4 regions of the Pseudodesulfovibrio mercurii genome follow, and region 1 is predicted to be linked to each of the others. Evidence: predicted binding sites of a transcription regulator. Region 1 holds the regulator's gene; each other region holds the start of a gene.

Region 1 (3,494 bases):
TGCGGGGTGATGCCCAACTCGGCGAACCCCTCCAGGGCCTTTCCCCAGCCGTCCACGAACTCGAACTGGCGCAGGTCCATGCCGAGCGCCATGCCGCGGTACTTGGTGTCGAAGGTCAGGATGAGCTCGGCCAGCTTGGGCGACATCTCGGAGGGCAGCCCGTCGATACAGAAAAATCCCAGGTCCTCGAAGACCTTGAGGGCGGTGCTCTTGCCGGACCCGGAAAGTCCGGTGACGATCACCACGGGAAAGGGATTGGTCGAGGTCAACGGAGTCCGCCCATGGAGTTACACGCTCTTGAGGAGGGCCCAGAGCCCTTCGACGTCCTCGGCCGACAGGAACGCCTTGCGGAATTCCTCGTCCTTGAGGAGACGGGATATCTGGGCCAGGACGCGCAGGTGCATGCCCGCCACCTGCTCCGGGGCCAGGACCAGGAAGAAAATGGTACAGGGCCTGTGGTCGAGAGCCTCGAACTCCACGCCCTTGAGGCTGCGGCCCACGACCACGATGACCTTTCCCAGATCCTCAAGCTTGCCGTGGGGGATGGCGATGCCGTCGCCGATACCGGTGGAGCCCAGCCCCTCGCGGTCGAGAAGGACACGGACCGCATGGTCCGTGTCCATCTCTGGATATTGCTCGCCCAGGGGGGCGACGAGTTCTTGCAGCACGTCCGACTTGGTCTCGGACTTGAGCTCGGGAAGGATCAGTTCCTTCGCCAGGTAATCACTGAGTTTCATGCTTAGTTACCGGGGTCTATGAGGCCGTAATCGCCGTTCTTTCTCTTGTAGATAACGTTGACGCCATCGGTCTCCGCGTTGAGGAAGACCAGGAATTCCTTGTCGCGGGCATCAAGCTGCATGGCGGCCTCTTCCACGGACATGGGCTTGGGCTCGTATGCATCGCTGCCGACGATGGTGGGCGACGAACCGGAAGCAAGGTCCTCGTAGGACAGGTAGTTCATCTGCACCAATTTATTGGGACTCGCCTGCCTGGGGCGATTCTTCATCTTTTCACGCATCTTGCGAAGCTGGGCTTCCAGCTTGTCCAGGACCATGTCTATGGTGGAGTACATGTCTTCCGAGTCTTCATAGGCCGAGATGTGAATGCGATCCGAGTTCAGGATCACGTCCGCCTTGTGGCGGAACTTATCGACCAGCAGGTTGACCTGGAGATCTGCCTCCGCATCGGAAACGTATTTCGCTACCTTTTCAAAACGCTTTTCCGCATACCCCTTGAGGTGATCGGAAGGCTCGAAGTTCTTGAAAGTGAAGCTGATGTTCATACGCTGCCTCCTGGTTGTGAGTGCCAAGCAGGGACTAGAAGTACTGCTTGCGTTTTGAAGACGAAGCAATGCCCATTGCCGAGCGGTATTTGGCGACCGTACGCCGGGCGATGTTCACTTCCAGCTTTTCCTGGAGGATCTCGCCGATGCGCTCGTCGCTGAGCGGTTTCTTCGTGTCTTCGTCTGCGATCATTTGCTTGATGAGCGCCTTGACGCTCTCCGAACCCACCTGGGAACCGTCGTTCAGGTCCAGGGCCGAGTTGAAGAAGAACTTCAGCTCGAAGATGCCGTGAGGGGTCGAAACATACTTGTTGGTCGTGATTCGGCTCACGGTGGACTCGTGCATCTCGATGTCTTCCGCCACCTCCTTGAGGATCAGGGGTTTGAGTTTCGTCACGCCTTCCTCGAAGAAGGCCCTCTGGAAGCCGACAATGCTTTCGACTACTTTATACAGGGTTCGCTGCCGCTGGTACAGACTTTTCATCAACCATGCGGCGGAACGCATCTTTTCCTGAAAATATTCCTTCTCCTTGTCGGCCGCGCCCTTCATGGAATCCATGTAGAAGGTGTTCATCTGAAGGCGGGGCATGCCGTCCTCGTTGAGGATGATGACGAAGTCCTCGCCGTACTTGTAGACGAAGACGTCGGGGCTGACATAGTGCGGTTCGGTGCTGGAAAAATTGGCGCCCGGCATGGGGTCGAGGGTCTGGATCAGGTCCAGGTAGGCCTTGAGGTCCTCCATGGAGATCTTGAACTTGCGGGCCAGGGGCTTGTAGCGGTTCTTCTCCAGGTCCTCCAGGTGGTCGCGCACCAGGGAGATGAGCGTCGGATCGTCGTAGCCCAGGACCTCCATCTGGACCAGCAGGCACTCCTGCGGGGTGCGGGAGCCGACGCCCACGGGGTCGAGATGCTGGATGCGGGTCAGGACGGACTCGACCTCCTCCGGGGTGGCCTGGACCATGGCGGTCAGTTCCTCCATGGAGGCCTGGAGGTAGCCGTTGGAGTCGAGATTGCCGAGGATGACGTCGCCGATGGCCAGTTCGTGCTCGGTGAAGCTGGACAGGCGCATCTGCCAGTTGAGATGCCCTTCCAGGGAGGGCTTGGAGGCCAGGCGGGCTTCGAAGGACATGCCCTCCTCCGGCATCTCCAGGTCGCGGGACAGGGCCTGCTTGGAGGTGGAGGAGAATTCGCCGAGGTAGTTCTCCCAGTCCGCGTTGCGGACCAGTTCCTCCTCGGCCTGGGATTCGGTCAGGACCTCCGCCTTGTCCGGGACCTCGGTCTCGGTCTCGGTCTCGTCCAGGAAAGGATTCTCCAACAATTCCTGCTGCACCGTCTCCAGCAGTTCAAGCCGCGAAAGTTGCAGCAGCTTGATGGCCTGCTGCAACTGGGGCGTCATGACCAGTTGCTGTGAGAGCTTGAGCTGTTGCCGAAGTTCCAATCCCATGATTCATCACCCGCTTGAGGTTGTATTTATCGGCTGCCGGATAACGAAAATTTTTTTCATTCGGCAGCCATTTTTTTCAGTTCGACTATGTCACAGTGAATTAAAGGATGCAACACAATTGTGATAACATCCTGTTTCTATTGCAAATTCAACGGGCATATTTCTGGTATGAAAAAAGTGTACCAACCTTTGCGAACGGTGTAAATCGGGAAAGCGGAAAAAGATGCGGAAAAGGCTCAGAGACGGAAATCCTCGCCCAGATATATCTGCCGGGCGCGGCTGGACTTGACGATCTCGTCCGGCCCTCCCTCCAGGATGACCGTGCCCTCGTAGACCAGGTAGGCGCGGTCGCAGATATTCAACGTCTCCCTGACGTTGTGGTCGGAAATGAGGATGCCGATCTCCATGGACTTGAGCACGGAGATGATCTCCTGGATGTCGATGACCGCGATGGGGTCGATGCCCGCGAAGGGCTCGTCCAGGAGGATGAACTGGGGGGCGAGGATGAGCGCCCTGGCGATCTCGAGCCTGCGCCGCTCGCCGCCGGACAGGAACATGGCCGCCTGGTCCGCCAGCTTGGTGATGGTGAACATCTCCAGGAGCTCGTCGGCCCGGACGCGCTGCTGCTTCGAGGTCAGGCCGGTCTGCTCCAGGATGATCTGGAGGTTCTGGCGCACGGTCAGCTTGCGGAAGATGGAGCTCTCCTGGGGCAGGTAGCTGACCCCCATGCGGGCGCGCTCGTGCAGGGGCTTGTCCGTAAGCGGCCGC
Region 2 (3,494 bases), 760 kb from region 1:
ATGTCACCGTTGCGGTCGCGCAGGGGCGGCAGTTCGATGATGAAGCTCTGGAGCCGGTAATAGAGATCCCTGCGGAATTCACCGCGGGCCACCATCTCCTCAAGGTTCCGGTTGGTGGCCGCCACCAGCCTGAAATCACTGTATACTTCCTTGCTCGAACTGAGGGGGCGGAAGGTCTTTTCCTGGAGGACACGGAGCAGGGACTTCTGGATGCCCAGGTCGAGGTCGCCGATTTCGTCCAGGAACAGGGTGCCGCCGTGGGCCAGGTGGAACAGCCCCTTGCGGTCCTGGTCAGCCCCGGTGAACGACCCCTTGGCATGCCCGAACAGCAGGCTCTCGGCCAGGGTCGAGGGGAGGTTGGTGCAGTCCACCACGATATAGCGGTTGTCCTTGCGGTCGCTGTTGTTGTGCAGCGCCCTGGCGAAAAGTTCCTTGCCCGTCCCGGTCTCGCCGGTGATGAGCACGTTGCCCACGCCCTTGGCGGAGATGGCCAACCGTTCGAGGCACTGGTTCAGGGCCGGGCTGTCGCCGATGATCTCCTCGCGGGTCAGGGTGTCGGTCTCTTCCCGCTCCACGGTCTTCTGTTGCAGGAGATTCTGGATGACCTTGCGGAAGCGATCTTCCTTGATGGGCTTGACCAGGTAGTCCTTGACCCCGGCGGCAAAGGCCTGGGAGATGCAGTCGGAATCGGATTCCCCGGTGAGCATGACGATGTCCACGTTGGGGTCCAGTTCGGTCAGACGGGGGATGTGGCTCAACCCGCTGCCCTCGTGCAGATTGAGGTCCAGGAAGATGATGTCGAAATGGCTACTCTTAAGCAGGGTGAGGCCTTCTATCCCGGAATAGACGCAGTGGCAGTCGTAGCCCATCTTCTTGATGATGGACTCGACGACGGCGCACTGGAACGGATCGTCATCGATCAGCAGTATCTTTCCCACGGAAGGTTCCACGTAACAGCTCCTTGCCCGCTCGCGGACAGGTCGGCTTGACGGCCGGACGATGGACAAAAGTTGGCCATTCTATACATAGGCGCATTTTTTCTGTCCATAGGAAAATCTCCCGTTTCCGTTTTTTCCGGACAGACTGCGACCGTGCGAGAATATCCTTTCGGATACCCACACTTTCACTATATCCCCCTTTTCCGATTTTTCAAGACATTCCGGATTTATTCGCAAGCCCTTTCCGGTGCGGCGGGCCGGGCGCCGGGACCATATGCAGGAACACGAAAAAAGCCGGGCAATCCGCAGATTACCCGGCCATTCATTATCTATTATATAAGAGAATCAGAGAGAACGACGCTTCCTGCGGGTGTAGCAGACCACGCCCAGTCCACCGAGACCGAACAGGATGAAGGTGGAGGGTTCCGGCGCGGGAATGGTGGACTCGCCGAAGAGTACGTCGTTGCCGCAGGTCATGGCGAAGGCGTAGGTGAACGTTCCGGAGTAGCCGGAGAGGTCGAGGGCGAAGTCGGACCAGGTGGAGGTGCCGGTTTCATTCCAGCCCAGGTATTGCTCCCACCCGGAGAAGGTCACGCTCTCCAGCCAGTCTTCCCGGTCCACCAGGGCCTGGACCGGGTGATCGAAGCGTCCTTCGTAACCCCACGGCCAGAAAGAGGCCCTGTAGTCGTCCATCCAGCTGTCGTCCGTATAGCCGAGGTAGGCCAGGTCGACGGAGAACAGGGCGTATCCGCCGTCCCAGTTGACCCTTCCGTCATAGCCGACGCACAGGATGTGGTGCAGGACGTAGTCCCAGCTCCCGTCCTGATCCAGATCGAAGAACCAGTCTCCGGGAACGAGTTCCCGACTGGTGCTTTCATAGTTCAATTCGATCCCGGTGAGGGTATGGCCACTGTACACGAAATTGCCGCCGGTCAGGTTCGGGGAGCCGATGACGTCCAGGTTGTCCTGCCAATCCCGCAGATAGGGGTCCCAGCGGTTGTTGTTGAAACCGGGCCAGTAATTCACCTCGTCGGTGAAGGCCACGGTATAATAGGCCAGTGCGGACGGAGCCTGGAGCAGGCACAGGAGGAACAGGGCCAAGGCGATACAGCGTTTCATGATTGTCTCCCACGTTGAATTCCACGCCATTAAGCATAAAGTATGCCAGCAATGTAAATGGCGACTTTCCAGGACTCAAACGCAAGGGAAATGTCATTTTGCCCGACATCTTGTCGAAGGGTCTTACATTTTGTGCCCGTTTCGACACAATCAGACCGATTCTCAGCCCAAAAATCATGTTTTTACCGTTTTCCACAGGGCAACCGCCGGGGAAAATGGATTTTAGCGCAGTGGGGCCGACGGCCCGGACAGGATGATCTGGACTCGGGCAACAGATTGTTCCTTTACACGCCATCAAGGATACTTATTTGAATAGGAACGACCAACCCACATTCGTGAAAGGAGCTATATCATGGCCGAACGAACCGGAATCATCACGTTTCAAGGAAACCCATTGACCTTGATAGGCCCTGAAATCCACGTCGGCGACACCGCGCCCGACTTCACCGTGACCGCCAACGACCTCTCCCCCGCCACCCTGGCCGACTTCTCCGGCAAGGTGCTGGTCATCGCCTCGGTGCCCTCCCTGGACACCCCGGTCTGCGACATGGAAACCCGCCGCTTCAACACCGAGGCCTCGGCCCTGGGCGACGAGGTGAAAATCCTGACCGTCAGCATGGACCTGCCCTTTGCCCAGGCCCGCTGGTGCGGCGCGGCCGGAATCGAGGCCGTGCAAACCCTGTCCGACCACGCCCAGGCCTCCTTCGGCGAGAACTGGGGCGCGCTCATCAAGGAACTGCGCCTGCTGACCCGCGCGGTCTTCGTGGTGGACAAGGACGGCAAGGTCGCCTACGTCCAATACCTCAAGGAGATCACCGAGGAACCCGACTACGAGGCCGCCCTGAAGGTGGTCCGCGAACTGATCGGCTGATCCGCCCGCAACATCGCACGACTCAACGGCCCGGAAGGCAACCCCTTCCGGGCCTTTTTTGCGCCCCGTCCCCGATTCCGCAGGGGACCGGGCCGGGCCGGATGGCGCACGGCTCGCGGCAGGCAATTGCGCCCCCCGACTTGCCGCCCCTTTCGCAACAACTCGTCCCGACAAGAGGACGGCGGCGTCCCGTTTTTCACCCAACAGGGCGTCAAAGCGGGATATCCGCCCGCCTCGCTCTCTTCATTTCCGCAGGATTACAGAGGGTTGACATTCGGCCAAAGGGGCCGTATCAATATGTGCATGGATGCATATATTGAGAGTCAAGAGTCCGGCCAGCCGGAGGACATCGCCCGGCTCGGGCGCAGTTTCGACCATCTGCACAGCCTGGCCGCGGCCCAGATATTTACCTCCATGGCCCGCTCCATGCACACCTCGGACATCACCTTCAGCCAGCTCAACGCGCTCTTCCGGCTCTACACCCACGGCCCGCAGCGCATCGCCGACCTGGCCGAAGGCGCACACCTGAGCCACTGCGCCACCAGTCGGCTGATCAGCCGGTTGGC
Region 3 (3,494 bases), 200 kb from region 1:
CACTACGGCGCGCTCCAGGGACTGAACAAGGCCGAGACCGCCCGGAAGTACGGCGACGAGCAGGTTTTCGTCTGGCGGCGCAGCTTCGACACCCCGCCGCCGGAGCTGGACCCGTCCGACCCCCGGTTTCCCGGCAACGACCCGCGCTACGCCTCCCTCGCCCCGGAGGAACTGCCGCGCTGCGAGAGCCTCAAGCTGACCATCGAACGGACCATGCCCTACTGGTTCGAGACCATCGCCCCGGAGGTCCGGGCGGGCAGGCGGGTCCTCATCGTGGCCCACGGCAACTCCCTGCGCGGCCTGGTAAAGTACCTGGACACCATGTCCGACGAGGCCATCACCCAGCTGAACATCCCCACGGGGCTGCCCCTGGTCTATGAGCTGAACGACGACCTGACCCCGCTGCGCCATTACTACCTGGGCGACCCCGAGGCCGCGGCCAGGGCCGCCGAGGCGGTTGCCAACCAGGCCAAGGGGGAGTAAACAAGACCGGTCATGGACCAGACCGGATTCACGCGCGCATTGCTGCAATGGTACGACGCCGAACACAGGGACCTGCCCTGGCGGCGCGATCCCAGCCCCTACCGGGTCTGGGTCTCGGAGATCATGGCCCAGCAGACCCAGATGGACCGCGTGGTCGAGTACTACAAGCGCTGGATGGACCGCTTCCCGGACATCCGCTCCCTGGCCGACGCCCATGAGGAGGAGGTCCTGAACCTCTGGGAAGGGCTCGGCTACTACTCCCGCGCCCGCAACCTGCACCGCGCCGCCGTGCTGATCGAAGACCACTTCAACGGCGAGTTCCCCGCCGACTTTTCCGACATCCGCTCCCTCCCCGGCGTGGGCGACTACACCGCCGGGGCCGTTGCCTCCATCGCCTTCGGGGAGGCCGAGATCGCCGTGGACGCCAACGTCCTGCGCGTCTTCGCCCGGCTCCTGGACATGGACCTCCCGGTCCGCGACAGGGCGGGGCGGAACATGGTCGAGGACGCGGTCCGGCGACTCATCCCCGAGGACCGGCCCGGCGACTTCAACCAGGCGCTCATGGAGTTCGGAGCCCTCATCTGCCGCAAGAATCCGCGCTGCGAGGCGTGCCCGGTGCGCGCGTTCTGCCGGGCCCACGAGATGGGCACGGTGCCCCTGCGCCCGGTCCTGCCCGAGGCCAAACAGGTCATCCGCGTGGACATGGCCACCGGCTTCCTGGTCCACCGGGGCCGGGTGCTCATCCAGAAGCGCAGACCCGGCGACGTCTGGCCCGGCCTGTGGGAGTTCCCCGGCGGCTGCATCGAGCCGGGAGAGACCCCGGAGCAGGCCCTGCGGCGTGAATATCTCGAGGAGGTCGAGCTGGCCGTGGAGCCGGTGGAAAAGATCACCGTGGTCCGCTACAGCTACACCCGCTACCGCGTGACCATGGACTGCTTCCTGTGCCGCTACGACGGCGACCCCGTGGACCCGGTCTTCCACGAGGCGGTCAAGGGCGGGTTCGTGCCCCCGGCCGATCTGGCCAACTACGCCCTGCCGTCGGGCCACCGCAAGCTGGTGGACCGCATGCTCGCCGACATGCGCTACGCCCATCTGTTCAAATCCTGATTCCCCATCATTCCGGACTGCTGCCCGCATAGGCACAGCCCTTGCTTTCCTCCCTGCGCACCCCTGTTGGGGGCCAATTTTTTGACGTTTTCAGCGCGGGAGCAGCCCATGTCCATCGGCAAGATCGACGGTTACGAGACCCTGAACGCAATGCGCACCCCGGGAGCGGGGCGCGACGCCGGACAACTGGCCCGGCAGGCCGCCTTCGAGAACCAGATGCGCATGACCAAGGCCCTGTTCGGCGACGGGGCCGACAACCCGGACGAGGACAACGAATCCTTCGACGTCTCCATGGTCAACGACACCCAGGTGCTCGAGGCCCTGTCCGCCATCTCCCGGATCATGCGCGACGAGGCCGGGCTCCAGGCCGCGCCCGCCCGTTCCGCCGCCCCTGCGCAGTCCGTCCGCGAGACCGCCCGGACCGACGTCAACGCCCATGTGCCCGGCGTCCTGTCCGCAGGCTTCGAATCCGGCGCGGACGGCGCGGCCGCCGTGGGCTATGATCGCGTGGGCGGGACCTCCTACGGGACCTACCAGATCGCCTCCAAACCCGGCACCATGGACGAATTTTTGACCTACCTCGACGGCCGACGCCCGGACTGGGCCGACCGGCTGCGCGAGGCCGGACCGACCGACACCGGCTCCACCCAAGGCGCCATGCCGAACGTCTGGCGGGCCATCGCCGCCGAAGATCCCGCCGGGTTCAACGCCGTCCAGCACGACTTCATCGCCCGCCGGACCTACGATCCGGCCCGGACCATGATCCTCGAACGCACCGGCCTCGACTTCGACAGCGCCCCGCCCGCGCTCCAGGAGGTCCTCTGGTCCACCTCGGTCCAGCACGGCCCCACCGGCGCGGCCAACATCTTCAACAAGGTCATCGACCGGTTCCTGAACAAGGGCCGCGAAGACGACTTCAACGCCCAGCTCATCAAGGGCGTCTACGAATCCCGCAAGGACCAGTTCGGCTCCTCCACCGCCCGCGTCCGCCGCAGCGTGGCCGACCGCATGGACTCCGAAAAACAACTCGCCCTGAACATGCTCGAAAAAATGTCCGTCAACCGCATGGTGTAGAGGGAAGAGAAGCATGCCTACGGGCCTCCAGCCGTTGGCGAGTCTTCGAGCCCTACGGATGAGGACAGCAGCGATCGGCCAGGGCGCTGCCCTGGACCCGCTTAAGAACCTCTATCGCTGCTGTCGCCATCTCTAAAGCTCGAAGACTCGCCAAGAGCTGGCGCTGAAAGAGGTTCTTAAGAATCTCCAGAACTTTTTATGCCGCTTCGCGGGAGTCGTGCGCTCGCACACTCCGTGCGTCGTTTCGGGTCCACATCGCATCCGTACATTTTAGTAAGATAGAGTAGATTCCCCATAACCCGCCCCGCAAAGCGGCGATAAAAAGTTTAGGAAGGGAGAGGGGTTGGGGGTCCGGGGGAAGGGGAGGCATCCCTACCCTAATTTTTGTTCGAGGTCGGGGTCGAGTTCGACGCGGAGGGTGCCGAGTTTGCGGTCGACGGCGACCTGGCCGGGGTTGAACCCTTTGACTTTGCGCACGTCCTTGACCAGGGCGTACATGACGTCGGCCTTGCCGTCGTCCTTGCGGTAGCTTTTCAGGCCGCAGAGGATGGCGGCCTGGACCAGAGTGGATTCGGGCACGTCCTGGCCGGGGTGGTCGCGTTTGAGGATGACGTGCGAGCTGGGGCCGTCCTCCACGTGGAACCAGTAGTCGAAGGGCGAGGCCGCCTTGCTCAGGATGTCGTGGTTGGCCTGCTTGTTCTTGCCGCGGATGACGGTGAAGCCGTCCGTGGTTTTGAACAGGCGCACGGCCAGTCCCCGGAACCGCTTGGGCAGGGAGGCGGGGCCTTCTGGCTCGGGGTCGCCCTTGGCGGCCTGGGCCGGGTGCAGTT
Region 4 (3,494 bases), 1.3 Mb from region 1:
TTCCTGGCTCCTGGCCCGGTCCATGGGCGGCGAGTTCCGCCTGCGCATCGAGGACACGGACCGCGAGCGCTCCACGCAGGCCGCGACGGACGCCATCATCGATTCCATGCGCTGGCTGGGGCTGGCGCACGACGGCGAGATCGTCTTCCAGTCCGAGCGGGCCGACCGGCACAACGAGGTCATCGACCAGCTGATCGCGTCCGGCCACGCCTACTACTGCGACTGCAGCAAGGAGGCGGTGGACGCCATGCGCGAGACGGCCATGCGGGAGGGCCGCAAGCCCAAGTACGACGGCACCTGCCGGGACAAGGGGCTGACCTCGGGCGTGGTCCGGCTGAAGGCCCCGCTGGAGGGCGCCACCGGGTACAAGGACATGGTCAAGGGGTTCATCTCGGTGGAGAACGCCGAGCTGGACGACATGATCCTGCGCCGTTCCGACGGAACGCCGACCTACAACCTGGCCGTGGTGGTGGACGATCACGACATGGGCGTGACCCACGTGCTGCGTGGCGACGACCACGTCAACAACACCCCGCGCCAGATCCTCATCTACCGCGCCCTGGGCTGGGACGTGCCGGAGTTCGGCCATGTGCCCATGATCCTGGGTCCGGACAAGAAGAAGCTTTCCAAGCGCCACGGCGCGCTGTCGGTCATGGAGTACGAGAAGATGGGCTACCTGCCCGAGGCCGTGACCAACTACCTGGCCCGGCTGGGCTGGTCCCACGGCGACCAGGAGCTGTTCACCATGGACGAGATGGTCGCGCTGTTCACCACGGACGGCCTGGGCAACTCGCCGTCGGTCTTCGACCTGACCAAGTTCGAGTGGGTCAACGGCCAGTACATGCAGAAGGCGGACCCGGACCGTCTGGCCGGGCTGCTCTGCGACTTCCTGGCCCGCGAGGTGGGCGAGGAGGAGGCCAAGTCCGTGAGCCGCGCCCGGTTCGCCAAAATCGCGCCGCTGCTCCAGCCCCGGTCCAAGTCCGTGCTCGATATGCTTGAACAGGCGCGCCCGTTCATCGTGGACGCCTCGTTCCTGGCCTACGACGAGGCCGCCGTGCAGAAGTTCCTGACCGCCGAGACCAAGCCCATGCTTGAGGAGATCGCCGAGCGCATGGAGGGTTTGGCCGAGTTCACCGAGCCCGCCCTGGAGGAGCTGCACAAGGCGTTCATCGAGGAGAAGGGCATCAAATTCAAGGTCATCGCCCAGCCCATCCGCGTGGCCATCACCGGCAAGACCCAGTCTCCGGGCCTGTTCGAGACCATGGTCGTGCTCGGCAAGGAGCAGAGCCTGGCCCGCATCCGGCGGGCGGTCGAATTGTAGGCCGCGCGCCGATCCAGAGAAAAGGGAAGGCCCCCGCCGGAAACGTTCCGGCGGGGGCCTTTACATGGGGAGGTGTGTATGTCCTAGCTGTTGCCGAGCTCATCCTTCATGGCGCGGTACGTCTCCCGGTCGATCTCGCCGGAGGCGTAGCGGCGCTTGAGGACATCCTGCGGCGTGCCCGGTCCCGAGTGTGTGGCGGGTCTGCGGAACAGGCGCACCGTGAAATAGACGATCAGGCCGAGGATCAACAGCTGGATAATTCCTCCGAAGGGAAAACCGAAGCCCATGCCCATGGACCCGGCCCAGCCCCCGAACCCTCCGCCGTGCCACAGTCCCGGACCGGGACACCAGTTCCCGAATGCAGTGAAATAATCCATGATGCCTCCAGAGCGTGTTTGCCCTGGGAAAAGCATGGAGCGTGCCAAATGGGTTAAGCTGTTATTTCAGGGTGTTGATTGAAACAGGCGATGACGGGAAAAGTGCAAATGTGCAATCATTTGCGCCCCCGGCCGGAAAAATTCTGCACAGGGAGAGGTGGGGCCGGGCGAGTCGGGGATGGGAACGGCGGAGCGGCGCGATGCGTCGGGCCGCGCCGGTCACGGGACGCAAAAAAGTTGCCGCCGATTCGTGTCGGCGGCAACTTCTTGCACTCGAAAAGTGTGGCGGCCTAGGATTCGGTCGTCTTGTTGGCGACGGGCTTGACCACGGCGCCGTTGCGGATGCAGCGGGTGCAGGCCTTGATGGACACGACCTGGCCGGACTCAAGCTGGTGGCGCACCTTCTGCAGATTGGGCATGAAGCGGCGCTTGGTCTTGATGTGGGAGTGGCTGACGTTGTTGCCGGTCTGGGGACCCTTTCCACAAATATCGCAAACCTGGGACATTGCGACCTCCTGGTGTATTCTTAAGGAAATAGTTCGTTTTCGTTTGTTCAGCGTCGCCGGATCATGGTAGCTTCTCCGAGCGGCGGGAGAGAATCCTTACCGAGCCCCGCGACAAATGGCAAGGGTTTTTTTCTTGACAGGGGATTTTATTACCATATAGGAAGCACCGGTTGTCCGGCCTCGGAGCCGGGCGGTGAACACGGAGAACATCATGGTCGAGAACTGGCTGACGATCAGCGATATTGCCGCAGAGGGCAAGGACTTCACCTTCGACGATCAGGACTTCTGGCGCGATGCGTGGCGTCGGTTCAAGCTGGACCTCAGGCCCGGCCGCGACCTGGTGGCCGAGTTTTCGGTCCTGCCCCAGTCCGACGACGGGGCCCTGGTGCGCGGCACGCTCACCGGCTCCGTGCAGCTCGCCTGCGACCGCTGCGCCGAGTATTTCGACTACGCCATCGAGGCGCAGTTCGACGCCTTCGAGCAACTGCCCGACGGCGGGGAGAGCGATGGCGAGCCGCGCATGCGCGTGGAGAACGGCCTCCTGCAGCTCGACATAGGCGCCATCCTCTGGGAGGAGTTCGCCCTGGCCCTGCCGTTCAAGCCCCTGTGCTCCGAGGAGTGCGCGGGCATCTGCCCCGGCTGCGGCGCCAACCTCAATACCGGCCAGTGCACCTGCCAGCCGGAAGAGGGCGACGAAAGGCTTGCGGTTTTCCGCGACTTGAAGATAAAGTAACGCCCCTTGCCCGGAGTCATGCTTCGCGGCATATGGTTGAGAACAAATCAATACGAGGTATATATCATGGCTGTCCCCAAGAAAAGAACGTCCAAGTCCCGCAAGGGAATGCGCCGCGCCCACGACAAGGTCGCCACTCCGAACGTCATCTACTGCGAGTGCGGTGAACCCACTCTGCCCCATCGCGCCTGTTCCGTCTGCGGCACCTACAAGGGCCGTCAGGTGATCGACGGCGAAGATGCCTAGCAACGAGCCGATTCTGGCGCCGCGCATCGCCGTGGACGCCATGGGGGGCGATTACGGGCCCCGCATCGTTGTGCCCGCCGCGGTGGCCGCCGCGCGCGAAGGCATCTCCATCGTGCTCGTCGGCGACGAGGAGCGCGTCCGGGCCGAGCTGGACAAGCTCGACGCCAAGGGGCTGGACATCGAGATCGTCCATGCCTCCCAGGTGGTCGAGATGGACGACAAGCCCGCCGACGCGCTCAGACGCAAGAAGGACTCCTCCATCCAGGTGGCCTGCCGCCTGGTCAAGGAAGGCCGCGCCCACGGCGTGGTCT

What was found. The regulator sigma-54, encoded in region 1, starts transcription at its own class of promoters, with help from an activator protein. The targets are predictions, from matches to a motif close to CTGGCACGGNNNNTGCTT.
Region 2: DND132_RS06220 (PEP-CTERM sorting domain-containing protein) is a predicted target of sigma-54. The motif match lies at 2,089-2,106, and genes of this name have one in related genera.
Region 3: DND132_RS03760 (VgrG-related protein) is a predicted target of sigma-54. The motif match lies at 1,620-1,637, and genes of this name have one in related genera.
Region 4: DND132_RS08405 (SHOCT domain-containing protein) is a predicted target of sigma-54. The motif match lies at 1,729-1,746, and genes of this name have one in related genera.

What each region holds. Positions count from the first base shown of each region.
Region 1 covers NC_016803.1:587,823-591,316, forward strand. The annotation lists gene rapZ (RNase adapter RapZ) at 1-269, opposite strand, end outside; gene DND132_RS02760 (PTS sugar transporter subunit IIA) at 288-737, opposite strand; gene hpf (ribosome hibernation-promoting factor, HPF/YfiA family) at 740-1,282, opposite strand; gene rpoN (RNA polymerase factor sigma-54) at 1,317-2,726, opposite strand; gene lptB (LPS export ABC transporter ATP-binding protein) at 2,963-3,494, opposite strand, start outside.
Region 2 covers NC_016803.1:1,348,174-1,351,667, forward strand. The annotation lists gene DND132_RS06215 (sigma-54-dependent transcriptional regulator) at 1-938, opposite strand, end outside; gene DND132_RS06220 (PEP-CTERM sorting domain-containing protein) at 1,284-2,057, opposite strand; gene tpx (thiol peroxidase) at 2,410-2,928, shown strand; gene DND132_RS06230 (MarR family transcriptional regulator) at 3,232-3,494, shown strand, end outside.
Region 3 covers NC_016803.1:787,121-790,614, reverse strand. The annotation lists gene gpmA (2,3-diphosphoglycerate-dependent phosphoglycerate mutase) at 1-483, shown strand, start outside; gene mutY (A/G-specific adenine glycosylase) at 496-1,590, shown strand; gene DND132_RS03760 (VgrG-related protein) at 1,699-2,664, shown strand; gene DND132_RS03755 (NFACT RNA binding domain-containing protein) at 3,037-3,494, opposite strand, start outside.
Region 4 covers NC_016803.1:1,845,161-1,848,654, reverse strand. The annotation lists gene gltX (glutamate--tRNA ligase) at 1-1,321, shown strand, start outside; gene DND132_RS08405 (SHOCT domain-containing protein) at 1,405-1,698, opposite strand; gene rpmB (50S ribosomal protein L28) at 1,989-2,204, opposite strand; gene DND132_RS08395 (YceD family protein) at 2,398-2,937, shown strand; gene rpmF (50S ribosomal protein L32) at 3,004-3,183, shown strand; gene plsX (phosphate acyltransferase PlsX) at 3,176-3,494, shown strand, end outside.